DNA from 3 places in the Streptomyces sp. NPDC029674 genome. Region 2 is predicted to be linked to each of the others. Evidence: riboswitches for the same ligand, from Rfam matches in the RefSeq annotation. Region 2 holds a riboswitch; each other region holds the start of a gene.
What was found. A riboswitch is a leader RNA that binds a small molecule or an ion and turns the genes downstream of it on or off. The one in region 2 is predicted to bind thiamine pyrophosphate.
Positions count from the first base shown of each region.

Region 1 (5,195 bases), on a different contig from region 2:
GAGTTCCCGGAGTTCGACGACAAGACGCTCCCGCAGTGACCGGTCGAGCTGTCCGAGCGGCTCGTCCAGCATCAGCAGCCGCGGCCGCGGGGCGAGCGCACGCGCGAGCGCGACCCGCTGCTGCTCGCCGCCCGACAGCGAGGCCACCGCGCGCCGCTGCGCCTTCGGCAGGCCGACGAGCTCCAGCAACTCGGCGACCCGGTCGGCCTGTTCACCGCGCGAGGCGCCGTGCATACGGAGACCGAAGGCCACGTTGCCCGCCACGTCGCGCTGCGGGAAGAGCTGGTGGTCCTGGAACATCAGGCCGACGCCCCGCTTGTGCGCGGGCACCCCGCGCTGGTCGCGCCCGCCGAGCAGCACCTGCCCCGCGTCGAGACCCTGCAGCCCGGCCACCGCCCGCAGCAGCGTCGACTTGCCGCTGCCGCTCGGCCCGAGCACGCACACGATCTCGTGCTCGCCGACATCGAGGTCGACCGCGTCGAGCACCGCCCGCGCCCCGAACCGGACCGTCGCGCCCCGCAGACTCAGCAAGGTGTCCGTCATCAGAAGTCCCCCGTGGTCCGCTCGGTCCGGACGCGTTCCAGGAGCAGCAGAGACACCGCGCACACCACCATGAGGATCGTCGAGAGGGCCATCGCCTGCCCGTAGTTGAGGTCGCCGGCCCGGCCGAGCAGCCGCGCCACGGCGACCGGCAGCGTCGGGTTGTCGGGCCGCGCGATGAAGACGGTCGCCCCGAACTCGCCGAGCGACACGGCGAAGGCGAACCCGGCGGCGATCAGCAGCGCCCGCCGCACCATCGGCAGGTCGACCTCCCGCCAGGCCCGCAGCGGCGACGCGCCGAGCACGGCCGCCGCCTCGCGCAGCCGTCCGTCCACCGCGCGCAGGACGGGCAGCATGGTGCGTACGACGAAGGGCACACCGACCAGCGCCTGGGCCAGCGGCACCAGGATCCAGGACGACCGCAGATCCAGCGGCGGCTCGTCCAGCGTGATCAGGAAGCCGAAGCCGACGGTCACCGCGGAGACCCCGAGCGGCAGCATGAGCAGCGCGTCGAAGCCGCGGACGAGACGTCCCGCCCGGCGCGTCAGCGCCGCCGCCGCAAGCCCGCCGACGACGACTGCGATGGCCGTGGCCGCGACCGCGTACCGCAGCGAGTTCCAGACCGCCTCGATCGGCGGCACGAGGAAGGCGCCGCCGTCCGCCGAGGTCAGCTCCTTGTAGTACGTGATGCCGAAGCCGCCGGGGCCGTCGAACGACCGCTGGACGAGCACGCCGAGCGGCAGCAGTATCAGCAGCGCGACCGTCGCCATGACCAGACCGAGCAGCGCCCACTGCCCGGCGCCGCGCGGCCTGCGCGCCACCGCCGAGGCGTCGACGAGCCGCAGCGCGCTCTCGCGCCGCCGGACCGTCCAGGCGTGGACGGCGAGGACCAGACCCACCGCGACGAACTGGACGAGGGTCAGGACCGCGGCCGTCGGCAGGTCGAGCAGTTGCGCGGTCTGCCGGTAGATCTCCACTTCGAGCGTGGAGTACGCGGGTCCGCCCAGGATCTGCACGACGCCGAAGGAGGTGAAGGTGAAGAGGAAGACCATGAGGGCGGCGGCGGCCACCGCCGGGCCGAGCGCCGGGAGCGTCACGGTCCGCCAGGCCGTCCAGCGGGAGGCGCCGAGCATCCGCGCGGCCTCCTCCTGGCGCGGGTCGAGCTGCGACCAGAGTCCGCCGACGGTCCGTACGACGACCGCGTAGTTGAAGAAGACGTGCGCGAGCAGGATCGCCCACACGGTGGTGTCCAGGCGTACGCCCCACAGCTCGTCGAAGAGCCCGCCCCGCCCGATCAGCGCGAGGAAGGCCGTCCCGACGACGACCGTCGGCAGCACGAACGGCACGGTGACGACGGCCCGCAGCACCCGCTTGCCCGGGAACTCGAAGCGCGCGAAGACGTACGCGCCGGGGAGCGCGATCAGCAGCGTGAGCGCGGTCGACGCGAGCGCCTGCCAGGTGGTGAACCACAGCACGTGCCGGATGTCGGACTGCCCGAGCACGTCCGTGATCCGCCCGAACCGCCAGCCGCCGTCGACGTGCAGCCCGCGCGCGACGATCGCCGAGACCGGATAGGCGAAGAAGAGCGCGAAGAACGCGACGGGCACGGCCATGAGACCGAGCCGCGTCGCGCTCCCGCGACCGGCTCCCGCGCGGAAGCGGGACTTGGTGCCGTCGGCTGCTTCGGTTACTTCAGTACGAGCGAGGTCCACGACTTGATCCACGGCTCGCGGTTGTCGGCGATCTTCTTCGGGTCCATGGTCTGCGGCGCGTCGACCGTCACGCCGTGCTCGGTGAACAGCTTCGGCAGCTTGGTGCCCTCACGCACCGGGTTCACGAACATGTTCAGCGGCATGTCCTCCTGGAACTCCTTGCCCGCGAGGAAGTCGAGGAGCGCCTTGCCGCCCTTCTCGTTCTTCGCGCCGCTCAGCAGGCCCGCGTACTCGACCTGGCGGAAGCAGGTGCCGGTCGCGACGCCGGTCGGCGCCTGCTTCGGCTGCGGCTCTCCGTAGAGCACCTCTACGGGCGGCGAGGAGGCGTAGGAGACGACGAGCGGCCGGTCGCCCTTGGCCTTCTTGCCGCCGGCGGACCCGGAGAACTCCTCGTTGTAGGCCTGCTCCCAGCCGTCGACGACCTTCACGCCGTTGGCCTTGAGCTTCTTCCAGTAGCTCTCCCAGCCGTCGTCGCCGTACTTCGCGGCGGTGCCGAGCAGGAAGCCGAGCCCGGGAGAGGAGGTCGAGGCGTTCTCGGTGACGAGCAGGTTCTTGTACGCGGGCTTGGCCAGGTCGTCGAAGGACTTCGGCGGCGCCAGCTTCTTGTCGGCGAAGTACTTCTTGTCGTAGTTCACGCAGATGTCGCCGCTGTCGACGGGCGTGACCCGGTGCTTGCCCTGGTCGGCCCGGAACTCCGGCTTGATCTTCTCCGCGCCCTTGACCTCGTACGACTGGAAGAGCCCGTGGTCGAGCGCCCGCGACAGGAGGGTGTTGTCGACGCCGAAGAAGACGTCGCCCTGCGGGTTGTCCTTGGAGAGGATCGCCTTGTTCACGGCGGCGCCCGCGTCACCGTCCTTGAGGACCTTGACCCGGTAGCCGGACCGCTTCTCGAAGTCCTTCAGTACGTCCTTGGAGACGTTGAAGGAGTCGTGGCTGACGAGCGTCACGCTCTTGGAGTCGGACGCGCCGGAACCGCTGCCGGAGCCGCCGCACGCGGAGACCGCGACGAGCCCGACGCCCACCGCGAGCGCGGTGAACGAGACCTTCTTGGTGGTGCCGATGGTGCTCACTGGAACTTCCTCCTGGGTGACCAGGAGAAGACGCGGCCCCGCCCGCGGGCCGACGGCACGGGGCCGGTGGCACGCGGGCAGGGCGCTACAGCTTGAGTGATGCCCGAACTTCCTACCCAGAATGACCTGGGCGAGGTTCAGAGGGTCTGCGGCCCACCTGTCCAAGGTGCCGCACTCTCAGCGCTGTGGCGCTCCCCTGTCGGAATATGCAGATGTATGTACGAGGCGTACGCCCGCCAGAGTACCCCTCGGCCTGCCTCGCCTACCTCTCGGCCGCGGCGAGCTGGCCGCACGCCCCGTCGATCTCCTGACCCCGGGTGTCCCGAATCGTGACCGGCACACCATGGGCGGCGATGGCCTCCACGAACGCCTTCTCGTCCTCGGGCCGCGAGGCCGTCCACTTCGAGCCCGGTGTCGGGTTCAGCGGAATGAGATTGACGTGCACCGGCTTGCCCTTGAGCAGCCGGCCGAGCCGGTCGCCTCGCCACGCCTGGTCGTTGATGTCGCGGATCAGCGCGTACTCGATGGAGAGGCGACGGCCCGACTTCGCGGCGTACTCCCAGCCCGCGTCCAGCACCTCCCGCACCTTCCACCGCGTGTTGACCGGGACGAGGGTGTCGCGCAGCTCGTCGTCCGGCGCGTGCAGCGAGATGGCGAGGCGGCACTTGAAGCCCTCGTCGGAGAACCGGTGGATCGCCGGGACGAGCCCGACCGTCGACACGGTGATCCCGCGCTGCGAGAGCCCGAGGCCGTCCGGCTCCGGGTCGGTGAGGCGCCGGATGGCACCGGTCACGCGGTTGTAGTTGGCGAGCGGCTCGCCCATCCCCATGAAGACGATGTTGGAGAGCCGGGCGGGCCCACCCGGGATCTCCCCGTCCCGCAGCGCGCGCATGCCGTCGACGATCTGGTGCACGATCTCGCCCGTCGACAGGTTCCGGTCGAGACCGGCCTGCCCGGTGGCGCAGAACGGGCAGTTCATGCCGCACCCGGCCTGCGAACTGATGCACATGGTGACCCGGTCCGGGTACCGCATCAGGACCGACTCGACGAGCGTCCCGTCGAAGAGCCGCCACAGCGTCTTGCGGGTCGTGTCGTCGTCACAGCTGATGTGCCGCACCACGGACATCAGATCGGGCAGCAGCGCCTCGCGGAGCTTGTCGCGCGCACCGGCGGGGATGTCGGTCCACTCGGCCGGATCGTGCGCGTACCGCGCGAAGTAGTGCTGCGACAGCTGCTTGGCACGGAACGGCTTCTCGCCGATGGCGGCGACGGCTTCCTTGCGCTCGGCGGGCGTGAGGTCGGCGAGATGCCGCGGGGGCTTCTTGGCACCGCGGGGCGCGACAAAGGTGAGTTCTCCGGGTACAGGCATGGTCCTTCCAGTGTCGCAGACATACGACAAGGGGCTCGCCGCCCTGTGGACAACGAGCCCCTCACGCACGTTTACGCAGGTCAGCCTTGCTATCACCCAGAGCCGACGAAGATCACGAGCAGCAACCACACCACCGGCGCCGTCGGCAGCAAGGAATCCAGCCGGTCCATGATGCCGCCGTGCCCCGGCAGCAGCGTGCCCATGTCCTTGATGCCGAGGTCCCGCTTGATCATCGACTCGCCGAGGTCCCCCAGCGTGGCGCTCGCCGCGACCGCGAGGCCCATCAGGAGCCCCTGCCACCACTCGCCGTCGTCGATCAGGAAGTGCATGCACAGCGCGCCGGCGGCCATCGCGAAGGTGACCGCGCCGAGCAGGCCCTCGCGGGTCTTGCCGGGGCTGATGCGCGGCGCCAGCTTGTGCTTGCCGAAGCGCCAGCCGATCGCGTACGCACCCGTGTCGCTGACCACCGTCAGGAGCAGGAAGGTGAGCACCCGCTGCGGACCG
Region 1 is NZ_JBJDPY010000011.1:59,030-64,224, forward strand. It holds gene ACI2L3_RS25470 (ABC transporter ATP-binding protein) at 1-543, opposite strand, end outside; gene ACI2L3_RS25475 (ABC transporter permease) at 543-2,252, opposite strand; gene ACI2L3_RS25480 (thiamine ABC transporter substrate binding subunit) at 2,228-3,313, opposite strand; TPP riboswitch at 3,414-3,530, opposite strand; gene rlmN (23S rRNA (adenine(2503)-C(2))-methyltransferase RlmN) at 3,585-4,691, opposite strand; gene ACI2L3_RS25490 (phosphatidate cytidylyltransferase) at 4,784-5,195, opposite strand, start outside.
Region 1: it holds a riboswitch for thiamine pyrophosphate, as region 2 does, so the genes downstream of both, ACI2L3_RS25480 (thiamine ABC transporter substrate binding subunit) here and thiO (glycine oxidase ThiO) in region 2, are expected to answer to the same signal.

Region 2 (5,195 bases):
GCTGTCGAGCAGCTGCCCGACGAGCGGGTCCTGAAGGGTCGTGTCCACGGAGGGAGTCTACGAGCAGCCACCGACACCCCGGCCGGGGCGGGCACGCTCACGGCGCTACTGCAGCCGAGCTGTGACAGGCGCCAGGGCGACCGCGCCCCGTAAGGGGCGCGAGGAACTGCGCGACAAGCCCCCACCGGCGGTGAGCCGCGAATGGACAGAGCCCCGCACCCCCTAAGGCGCCCCGCTCCGGATCGAGCCGGGCCATGCCCTCCGCAGGAGACGGCGCGGGGCGCCCCGTCAGGGGCGCGGGGAACTGCGCGACGAGCCCCCACCGGCGGCAAGCCGCGAACGGACAGAGCCCCGCACCCCCTAAGGCGCCCCGAAGGCCGGCCGCTCCGGATCCAGCCGCGCCATGCCCTCCGCAGGAGACGACGCCTCCGCGAAGTGCCGCCGCGGAATCCGCCCGGCCCGGTGCGCGAGCCGCCCCGCCTCGACGCCGTGCCGCATGGCCTCGGCCATCAGGACCGGCTCCTGCGCCCGCGTCACCGCGGAGGCCAGCATCACACCCGCGCAGCCCAGCTCCATCGCGATCGCCGCGTCGGACGCCGTGCCCGCGCCCGCGTCGAGGATCACCGGCACGCGCGCGTGCTCCACGATCAGCTGGAAGTTGTGCGGGTTGCGGATGCCGAGCCCGGAGCCGATGGGCGAGCCGAGCGGCATGATCGCCGCGCACCCCACGTCCTCCAGCTTCCGCGCGAGCACCGGGTCGTCGTTCGTGTAGGGCAGCACGGTGAAACCGTCGTCCACCAGGGTCTCGGCGGCGTCCAGGAGCTCGACCGGATCGGGCAGCAGGGTGCGCTCGTCGGCGATCACCTCCAGCTTCACCAGCTCCGTGCCGAGCGCCTCGCGCGCGAGCCGGGCGGTGAGGACGGCCTCGCCCGCCGTGAAACATCCCGCCGTGTTGGGCAGCACGCGGATCCCGAGGCGGTCGAGGACGGAGAGCACGGAGCCCTGCACGCCCGGGTCGAGACGGCGCATCGCGACGGTGGTCAGCTCCGTGCCGGACGCGACGAGGGACCGCTCCAGGACGTCGAGGCTGGGCGCCCCTCCCGTGCCCATGATCAGGCGCGAGGAGAGGGTGAGCCCGCCGATGACGAAGGGGTCGTCTGCCATGGTGGTTCAGCCTCCCTGGACGGCGGTGAGAATTTCGACGCGGTCGCCCTCGGCGAGCGTCGTGGTGGGCCACTGCGCGCGCGGGACGACGGTTTCGTTGACGGCGGCGGCGACTCCGGAGTGCGCCGAGGAGAGGGTGGCCACGACGGCTTCGAGCGTGGTGCCCGAGGCCACGTCGCGTGCTTCCCCATTGACGGATACGGCGAAGGGCGTGGTCATGCGTGCTGCTCCGTGAAGTGCGGCGTGGTGGGAGGGGGTACGGGGGAGGGGGCGGTGAAGCGGCGCGGGGTGAACGGACGCGCCACGTCCGGCAGTTCGCCGGTGGTCAGGGCGTGCGCCATGACGTCGCCGGTGAGGGGCGTCAGCAGGACGCCGTTGCGGTGGTGCCCGGTGGCCAGGTGGAGCCCGGCGAGCCGCGTCGGGCCGAGCAGCGGCGCGTTGTCCGGCGAGCCGGGGCGCAGGCCGGCGCAGGTCTCGGTCAGCGGCAGCTCCGTGATGCCGGGGACGAGTTCGTGCGCGTCCCGCAGCAGTTCGTAGACGCCGCCCGCGGTCACCGTGGTGTCCCAGCCGAGCTCCTCGCTGGTCGCGCCGACGACGAGCTCGCCGTTCTCGCGCGGCACGAGGTAGACGTGGCTGCCGCGCACCACGGCCCGCACGGTGCGGCTCAGGAACGGCGCGTACGGCTTCGGCACCGTCAGCCGCAGGACCTGTCCCTTCACGGGCCGCACGGGCGGCAGGACGTCCTGCGGAACGCCCCCGAGACGCCCGCTGAGGCTGCCTCCCGCGAGCACGGTCCGGTCCGTGCCCAGCTCGGTGCCGTCCGCGAGGACGACGCCGCGCGCCCGGTCGCGTACGACGGACAGGCGCTCGGCCCACGCGCGGTGGAAGGTCACACCGGCCCGCTCGCAGGCGACCACGAGCGCCGCCGCGAGCCGCCGCGGGTCGACCTGGTGGTCGCCGTCGACCCGCAGCCCGCCGCGTACGCCCGGCGCGAGCATCGGCTCCAGGCGGCGGCACTCGCGGCCGCTCAGCCACTCGGACTCGAGCCCCGAGCGGCGCTGCAGGGCGTGCAGTTCGCGCAGGTGGGCGCGGTCGTCGGAGTCGAGCGCGACGGCGAGCGTGCCGCACGCGCGGTAGCCGAGGTCCTGCCCGCTCGCCTCGGTCAGCTCGGCGGCGAAGGCGGGGTAGCGGCGGGCGGATTCGACGTTGAGGCCGAGCAGGGTCTGCTCGCCGTAGTGCAGTTCGGTGACGGCGGCCAGCATGCCCGCGGCGACCTGCGCGGCGCCGCCGCCCGGCTCCGGGTCGACGACCGCGACCGAGAGCCCGCGCTGGGCCGCCCGCCAGGCCGTGACCAGGCCGATGACGCCGCCCCCGACGACGAGGACGTCAGAGGTGGCGGATGGTGGTGTCGTACTCGGACGCGCTGGTGGCGTACGTGGATGCATGGGCGTCCAGCCCCTCCCTTCGCCGGCATGACCCGGATCAGGTTCGTACGGTCGGAGGCCGTCCCAGCCTCCCTCTCAGCCCGGTGCGTCCGGGCTCCCGCGAGTGCTCTGCACCGGCCACCCTAGCCCGTCGCCCCGCGCGGCAGTAGGGGAGCTGTCCGGGTATGGGCGGTGACGGTGTGTCAGAGATCTCCCCGCATCCGTCTGAAGTCGCCCCGGGCCGCCGCCCTAGAGTGATCGGGTGAGCGAGCAGCAGAGGCAGAGCGGGAAACAGCGGCAGGCCGAGCGGCACGTCGTCATCGTCGGAGCCGGAATGGCCGGGGTGCAGACCGCGGTGGCCCTGCGCGAACAGGGCTTCACCGGCGCGGTCACCCTCATCGGGGCCGAGCCGCACCAGCCGTACGACAGGCCGCCGCTGTCCAAGGCGGTGCTGCTCGGCAAGGCGGAGGGCTCCGCCTTCGACATCGACTTCGAAGCGCTCGGCATCGAGCTGGTCTTGGGTCGCGAGGTCACCGGAGTGCGCCCCGCCGACCACGAGCTGGACACCGCCGAGGCCCCCCTCCCGTACGACGTCCTGGTCCTCGCGACCGGCGCCGAACCGATCCGGCTGCCCGGCACCGAGGGCGTCCCGGGCGTCCACCTGCTGCGCACCCTGGACGACGCCGAGCGGCTGCGCCCGGTCCTCGCCGCGCAGCGGGACATCGTGGTCGTCGGGGCGGGCTGGATCGGCGCGGAGTTCGCGACCGCCGCGCGCGAGGCGGGCTGTTCCGTCACCGTCGTCGAGGCCGCGTCGAGGCCGCTGGCCGGGGCGCTGCCGGAAGAGGTCGCAGCGCCCATGGCGGGCTGGTACGCGGACTCCGGAGCGGTGCTGCGCACCCACGCGCGCGTGGAGCGTGTCGAGCCGGGCGAGGTCGTCCTGTCCGACGGGACCCGGCTGCCCGCCGGCGCCGTCGTCGTCGGCATCGGGGCGCGGCCCGCGACGGCCTGGCTGGCCGGCTCCGGCATCGAGCTGGGCGGCCACCGGGAGGTCGTGGCCGACGCCGGTCTGCGCACCTCGGCCCCTGACGTGTACGCGGTCGGCGACTGCTCCTCCTTCCCTTCGGGAAGGTACGGCGAGCGGCTTCTCGTGCACCACTGGGACAACGCCTTGCAGGGCCCGCGCACGGTCGCGGCGAACATCATCGGCGAGACACCGGCGGCGTACGACCCCGTGCCGTACTTCTGGTCGGAGCAGTTCGGCCGCTTCGTGCAGTACGCGGGCCACCACGCCTCGGCGGACGAGCTGGTGTGGCGCGGCGACCCGACGGGGGTGGCCTGGTCGGTGTGCTGGCTGCGGGACGGCGCTCTCGTGGCGATCCTCGCGGTGGGCCGCCCCAGGGACCTGGCCCAGGGCCGCAGACTGATCGAGTCGGCCACCCGTCTGGCCCCCGCGCAGGTGGCAGACCCTTCGGTGCCTTTGAAGAAGGCGGCACTGTAGCCGGACGGCCGCCGTCCGGTGCGTGTCACCGGCCAGAGATACGCTGGACCACGTGACCGAGATTGACGCAAAGACTGACGCTCTTGTCCCCGCCTGGCTGCACCTCCCCGACATCGCGGAAATGCTCGACGTCGAGGTGACCCGTGTGCGCCAGCTGGTCAAGGAGGGCCAGCTGATCGCCGTACGCCGTGGGGAGAACCGGGCGCTCCAGGTGCCCGCCGCCTTCATCGACGACGACAAGGTCGTCAAGGGCCTCGCCGGCACCCTGACGCTCCTGAGGGACGACGGCTTCTCCGACGAGGAGATGCTGGAGTGGCTCTTCACCCCCGACCCGAGCCTGCCCGGCACCCCCGTGCAGGCACTGGGCGAGAATCGCGGCACGGAGGTGAAGCGTCGCGCCCAGGCGCTGGCTGTTTGACCTGAGCGCACCAGCAGACCAGCACACGACCGACAACGGGGGGACTTCTCCATGGCCGCCGACCACCGCACCCGGCTCGCGGACGCCCGGCTCTACCTGTGCACGGACGCACGCAGGCGCCAGGGGGACCTCCCCGAGTTCCTCGACGCCGTCCTCGCGGGCGGCGTCGACATCGTGCAGCTGCGCGACAAGGGCATGGAGGCCGGCGAGGAGCTGGCGCACCTCGAGGTCTTCGCGGACGCCGCGCGGCGGCACGGCAAGCTCCTCGCGGTGAACGACCGCGCGGACGTCGCGCACGCCATCGGCGCCGACGTGCTGCACCTCGGCCAGGGCGACCTGCCCGTCCCGGCGGCCCGCGCCATCCTCGGCGAGGACGTCCTCATAGGCCGCTCCACGCACTCCGAGCCGGAGGCCGCCGCGGCCGCGGTCCAGGACGGCGTGGACTACTTCTGCACGGGGCCGTGCTGGCCCACGCCCACCAAGCCGGGCCGCCACGCCCCGGGCCTCGACCTGGTCCGGTATACGGCCTCGCTCGGCACGGACCGGCCCTGGTTCGCCATCGGCGGCATCGACGCGGGCAACCTGGACGAGGTGCTCGAAGCGGGCGCCCGGCGGGTCGTCGTCGTGCGGGCCGTCACCGAGGCCGACGACCCCGGTGCCGCCGCCGCGGAGTTCGCGAAGCGGCTCCGTA
Region 2 is NZ_JBJDPY010000007.1:310,062-315,256, reverse strand. It holds gene pknB (Stk1 family PASTA domain-containing Ser/Thr kinase) at 1-48, opposite strand, end outside; gene ACI2L3_RS19440 (thiazole synthase) at 361-1,164, opposite strand; gene thiS (sulfur carrier protein ThiS) at 1,171-1,383, opposite strand; gene thiO (glycine oxidase ThiO) at 1,380-2,609, opposite strand; TPP riboswitch at 2,607-2,720, opposite strand; gene ACI2L3_RS19425 (NAD(P)/FAD-dependent oxidoreductase) at 2,923-4,086, shown strand; gene ACI2L3_RS19420 (Rv2175c family DNA-binding protein) at 4,139-4,504, shown strand; gene thiE (thiamine phosphate synthase) at 4,556-5,195, shown strand, end outside.

Region 3 (5,195 bases), on a different contig from region 2:
GCGGACTGTCCGGGTCCAGGTAGCGGGACCGCGGAGTCGTCCCGTCGGCCAGCCGACGGTCGAGCTGCTGAGCCGCGAGAAACGTGTAGTAGTCGGTCGGCCGTAACCGCAGGTGCACTTCCGGTTGTTCGTCGAGGGCGGTACGGGAGACATCGAACGAGTCGACCGCGTCGCCGGGGTACGGCCGACTCGCCGTCCCCCTCCACGATCAGGGCGGACGTGTGGAGGGGCCCAGGGAGAAGGTGCGCCACGCGGGTCGCCCCTGTCAGGCAGGGCAGGGACCTGGACCGGGCCGTGCGCGATCTTGGCTGTTCCGTTACGGCGTGGGGCAGGGCCGACCGAAGCCTGGCGGGGCCCTGGCCCCGGACCCGAGCACAGTAGCCGGGGCCCGGGCCCCGAACCCGGGGCGAAGTAGCGGGGCCCGGGCCCACCAGACGCGGGCCCTCACCAAGAACTCAGCCCGTGCGCCGAGGTCAGTCCGCGATCGGCAGATAGACGCGGTTGCCCGCCGCCGCGAACTCCTTGGACTTCTGCTCCATGCCCGCCGCGATGTCGTCCGAGTCCAGGTCACCGCCGTGCTGACGCCGGATGTCCTGGGAGATCTTCATCGAGCAGAACTTCGGCCCGCACATCGAGCAGAAGTGCGCCGTCTTCGCGGGCTCGGCCGGCAGCGTCTCGTCGTGGTACTCCCGTGCCGTGACCGGGTCGAGGGCCAGGTTGAACTGGTCCTCCCAGCGGAACTCGAAGCGCGCGTCCGAGAGGGCGTCGTCCCAGTCCTGCGCGCCCGGGTGCCCCTTGGCGAGGTCCGCCGCGTGCGCCGCGATCTTGTACGTGATGACGCCGGTCTTCACGTCGTCGCGGTTGGGCAGGCCCAGGTGCTCCTTCGGCGTGACGTAACAGAGCATCGCCGTCCCCCACCAGCCGATCATCGCGGCGCCGATGCCGGAGGTGATGTGGTCGTAGGCGGGCGCGATGTCAGTGGTCAGCGGGCCGAGCGTGTAGAACGGCGCCTCCTCGCAGATCTCCTGCTGAAGGTCGATGTTCTCCTTGATCTTGTGCATCGGGACGTGCCCGGGGCCCTCGATCATCGTCTGTACGTTGTGACGCTTGGCGATCGTGTTGAGTTCCCCGAGGGTCCGCAACTCGGCGAACTGCGCCTCGTCATTGGCGTCCGCGATCGAACCGGGCCGCAGGCCGTCGCCGAGCGAGTACGTCACGTCGTACGCCGCGAGGATCTCGCAGAGCTCCTCGAAGTGCTCGTAGAGGAAGCTCTCCTTGTGGTGCGCGAGGCACCAGGCGGCCATGATCGAACCGCCGCGCGAGACGATGCCGGTCTTGCGGCGTGCGGTGAGCGGAACGTACGGAAGCCGCACGCCGGCGTGCACCGTCATGTAGTCCACGCCCTGCTCGGCCTGCTCGATGACCGTGTCCTTGTAGATCTCCCAGGACAGCTCCTCGGCCTTGCCGTCGACCTTCTCCAGGGCCTGGTAGAGCGGCACGGTGCCGATCGGCACGGGGGAGTTGCGCAGGACCCACTCGCGGGTCGTGTGGATGTTGCGGCCGGTGGAGAGGTCCATGACCGTGTCGGCGCCCCACTGGGTCGCCCAGGTCATCTTGTCCACCTCCTCCTCGATGGAGGAAGTGACCGCGGAGTTGCCGATGTTGGCGTTCACCTTCACCAGGAACTTCTTGCCGATGATCATCGGCTCGATCTCCGGGTGGTTCACGTTGGCGGGGATCACCGCGCGGCCCGCGGCGACCTCTTCCCGCACGATCTCGGGATCCATGTTCTCGCGGATCCCGATGAACTCCATCTCGGGCGTGATCTCGCCGCGCCGGGCGTACGCGAGCTGCGTCACCGCCTGGCCCTGGCGGCCGCGGCGCGGCTGGCGGGGACGGCCGGGGAAGACCGCGTCGAGGTTCTTGAGCCCGCCGCGGGGCGAGGTGTGCTTGATGCCGTCGTCCTCGGGACGCGGCGGACGGCCCACGTACTCCTCGGTGTCGCCGCGGGCGATGATCCAGTTCTCCCGCAGCGGCGGCAGTCCGCGGCGGACGTCGGTCTCGGCCGACGGGTCGGTGTACGGGCCCGAAGTGTCGTACAGGGTGACGGCCTTGCCGTTGGTGAGGTGCACCTGGCGGACCGGCACGCGCAGGTCGGGGCGCGAACCCTCGACATACGCCTTGTGCCAGCCGATGGACTTCCCGGCCCCGTCAGCCGCGACTGCACTCTCAGAGTGCTCGTCGCTGCTGGAGGCAGGCGTGCGTGCGTCCGATGTGGTCATGAGACCTACTCCCTACGCCGGCATTACCCGGTAACAGGTTCGGCGGTCGACGCAGCGAATCCCGTACGTTTCGTGCACTCTTCGTGCCGTTTCGTACGGAGGTCAGCGCCCTCTCAGCCCGGTGCTCCGAGCTCCCGCGATTGCAAAGGTGGCTCCACGCTAGCGTCATGTCGGCCGCGCTGAACAGAGGGCCCCCGCCGTTCTTGCGATGATCGGTCAGTGACCACCACAGAACCGCCGCCCCCGCCGCCCCCACAGCCGCCCGCCTCCGGGCCGCCTCCGGAGGGGCATGGACATGGGTCAGGGCACGGGCCCGGAGACGGGTCCGGGCACGGAAATGGGTCCGGGCACGGACATGGGCATGGGCATTCCCACAGCCACGGTCCGGCCGCGCCCGTCTCCAAGCATCTGCGCAAGGTCATCGCCGCGGTCCTGATCCCCTTCGCCGCCGCGGTCGTCGTGGGGCTCATGGTGCTGTGGCCCGGCGGCACGCCCTCGCACGAGCGGACCGGCGTCGGTTTCGACCGACAGACCCAGTCCGCGAAGGTGACGAAGGTGCAGGAGCTGCCCTGCAAGGAGCTCAGCCCCTCCCAGCCGCCACCGACCGGCGACACCTCCACCCCCGAGGGCCAGTCCGCGCAGTCCCGCGCCACGGGAACCTGCAAGAAGGCGACGATCGAGGTGAGCAGCGGCAAGGACACGGGCCGTACCTTCACCGAGATCATCCAACCGGACTCGCCCCGCCAACTGCGCCAAGGCCAGGAGGTGGTGGTCGCCTACGAACCCAAGGCACCCGAAGGACTGCAGTACTCGGTCACCGATGTGAACCGCAAGATCCCCATGGCGCTGCTCGCCGGCATCTTCGCGCTCGCCGTCGTCGTGGTGGGACGGCTGCGCGGCGTGATGGCCCTGGTCGCGCTCGCCATCAGCTTCATGGTGCTCACGTTCTTCATCCTGCCCGCGATCCTTCAGGGCTCGAACCCGCTGGTCGTGGCGGTGATCGGGGCCAGCGCCATCATGCTGATCGCGCTCTACCTCTGCCACGGCCTCACGGCCCGCACCTCGGTCGCGGTACTCGGCACGCTCATCTCCCTCCTGCTGATCGGGCTGCTCGGCTCCCTCTTCATCGGCTGGGCCGCACTCACCGGCAACACGGACGACAACACCGGCCTCATTCATGGCCTGTATCCGTCCATCGACATGAGCGGCCTGCTCCTCGCGGGCGTCATCATCGGCTCGCTCGGCGTACTCGACGACGTCACGGTCACCCAGACCTCCGCGGTCTGGGAACTGCACCAGGCCAACCCGACGATGGGCTGGCGCGGCCTGTACCGCGCGGGCATCCGCATCGGCCGCGACCACATCGCCTCGGTCGTCAACACCCTCGTCCTCGCCTACGCGGGCGCCGCGCTGCCCCTGCTCCTGCTCTTCTCGATCGCTCAGTCCAGTGTGGGCACGGTGGCCAACAGCGAGTTGGTCGCCGAGGAAATCGTGCGCACCCTGATCGGCTCGATCGGCCTCGTCGCCTCCGTGCCGGTGACGACCGCCCTGGCCGCCCTGGTCGTCTCGGCCGACCGCACGTCGGGGCACGGCACGGGCTCCGTCGGCATCCCCGCCACCGCCGACGGGCGTGGAGGCGCGAGCGGGGCCCGGCCTTCCCGCGGGGGGAAGGGCCGCCGCCGCAAACGGTGACGGCGGGTGGGACGGCGGCAGGCGAGAGCACCGACGGGTGGGACGGCAGCGGGACAGGACGACGATGGGTGGGGGGCCGGCAGCGGTGCCGACGGGGGTGAACGGGACGGCCCGGGGCGCCCCCCTGACTGCCATGAAATGCACCAAAGTGCCGCCCGCTTCGGCCCGTTGACCGCGCTGGCTCAGCCCGCGTTCTGCTCCTCCCCGAGGATCCGGTCGAGCGCCTCGTCAAGATGCGCCTCGAAGTCGGCGAGAGCCCGCTCCTGCCCGAGCGGCACCAACTTGTCCGTACGGTCGAGGAAGGCGAGCAGCGGTGGAATGCCCACCCGGAAGAGCGCTCGGTCTCCGCCGACCTGAAGCCTGATCAGGGCCTCGTCGAGCAGGTCGGGACCGGTGGGCTCGACGCGCACGTCCCCGTCCCCGCAGGGCCTGCCCACCCCGTCGATCAGCAACTCACGCCCGAAGGCCCAGGTCACCGGCGTGTCCCCCGGCAGATGGAACGTCAGCCGCACGGCATAGGGATCACCGATCTCGTAGCGCAGCTCCACCGGGATGCGGAACGACAGCTCCTCGGAAACGAGGAAGCTCATCATGACCTCTGCCTGCACCGTCTCGCCCATCGCGGCCTACCCCGTCGCTTCTCCATCACCTGGCCAGGGACCAACTCCATGGCACCACTGGCATCTTGCTCAACGTGCACAGCGGATCACAAGGAGTGAGTTTTCAGATGCTGATAGAGAAGGCGAGTGTCCCTAGTAGCTTTCCAACCTCCCGTTGCAACTTCTGGGCTGCGGGCAGCAACCGATCCGCCTGGTTGGCGGGAACGGAAATGGCCATGGTCGCAGCGGTGTCACCCGCTGTAATCGGAATTGCCGCGCAGACCGTCCCCAGTGCGTACTCCTGACGCTCCACGACCGGCCGCATCCGCTCCATCGAGTCGAGCCGCCGTTTGAAGGCGCGGTCGTCCCGTACCGAGTAACGCGTGATCGATTGCACCGGGTAGCGGTCGAGGTGGTCCTGGCGTGCCTCTTCGTCGAGTTGGCCGAGGAGGCATTGGCCGATCGCGTGGGCGTGTCCCGTCTCCCGGAAGTCCGCCCACTCCTCCACAGCGGGGTTGCCCGGAGTGTCCGCGACGGCCAGGACTTCGATCTCGCCCTCCCGGTAGACGGCGAAGTACACCGGGACGCCGATGGTGTCGCGCCAATGCGCCAGGGACTCGTC
Region 3 is NZ_JBJDPY010000012.1:115,955-121,149, reverse strand. It holds gene ACI2L3_RS27150 (hypothetical protein) at 1-118, opposite strand, end outside; gene thiC (phosphomethylpyrimidine synthase ThiC) at 474-2,282, opposite strand; TPP riboswitch at 2,275-2,430, opposite strand; gene ACI2L3_RS27140 (YibE/F family protein) at 2,502-3,974, shown strand; gene ACI2L3_RS27135 (SsgA family sporulation/cell division regulator) at 4,157-4,594, opposite strand; gene ACI2L3_RS27130 (IclR family transcriptional regulator) at 4,698-5,195, opposite strand, start outside.
Region 3: it holds a riboswitch for thiamine pyrophosphate, as region 2 does, so the genes downstream of both, thiC (phosphomethylpyrimidine synthase ThiC) here and thiO (glycine oxidase ThiO) in region 2, are expected to answer to the same signal.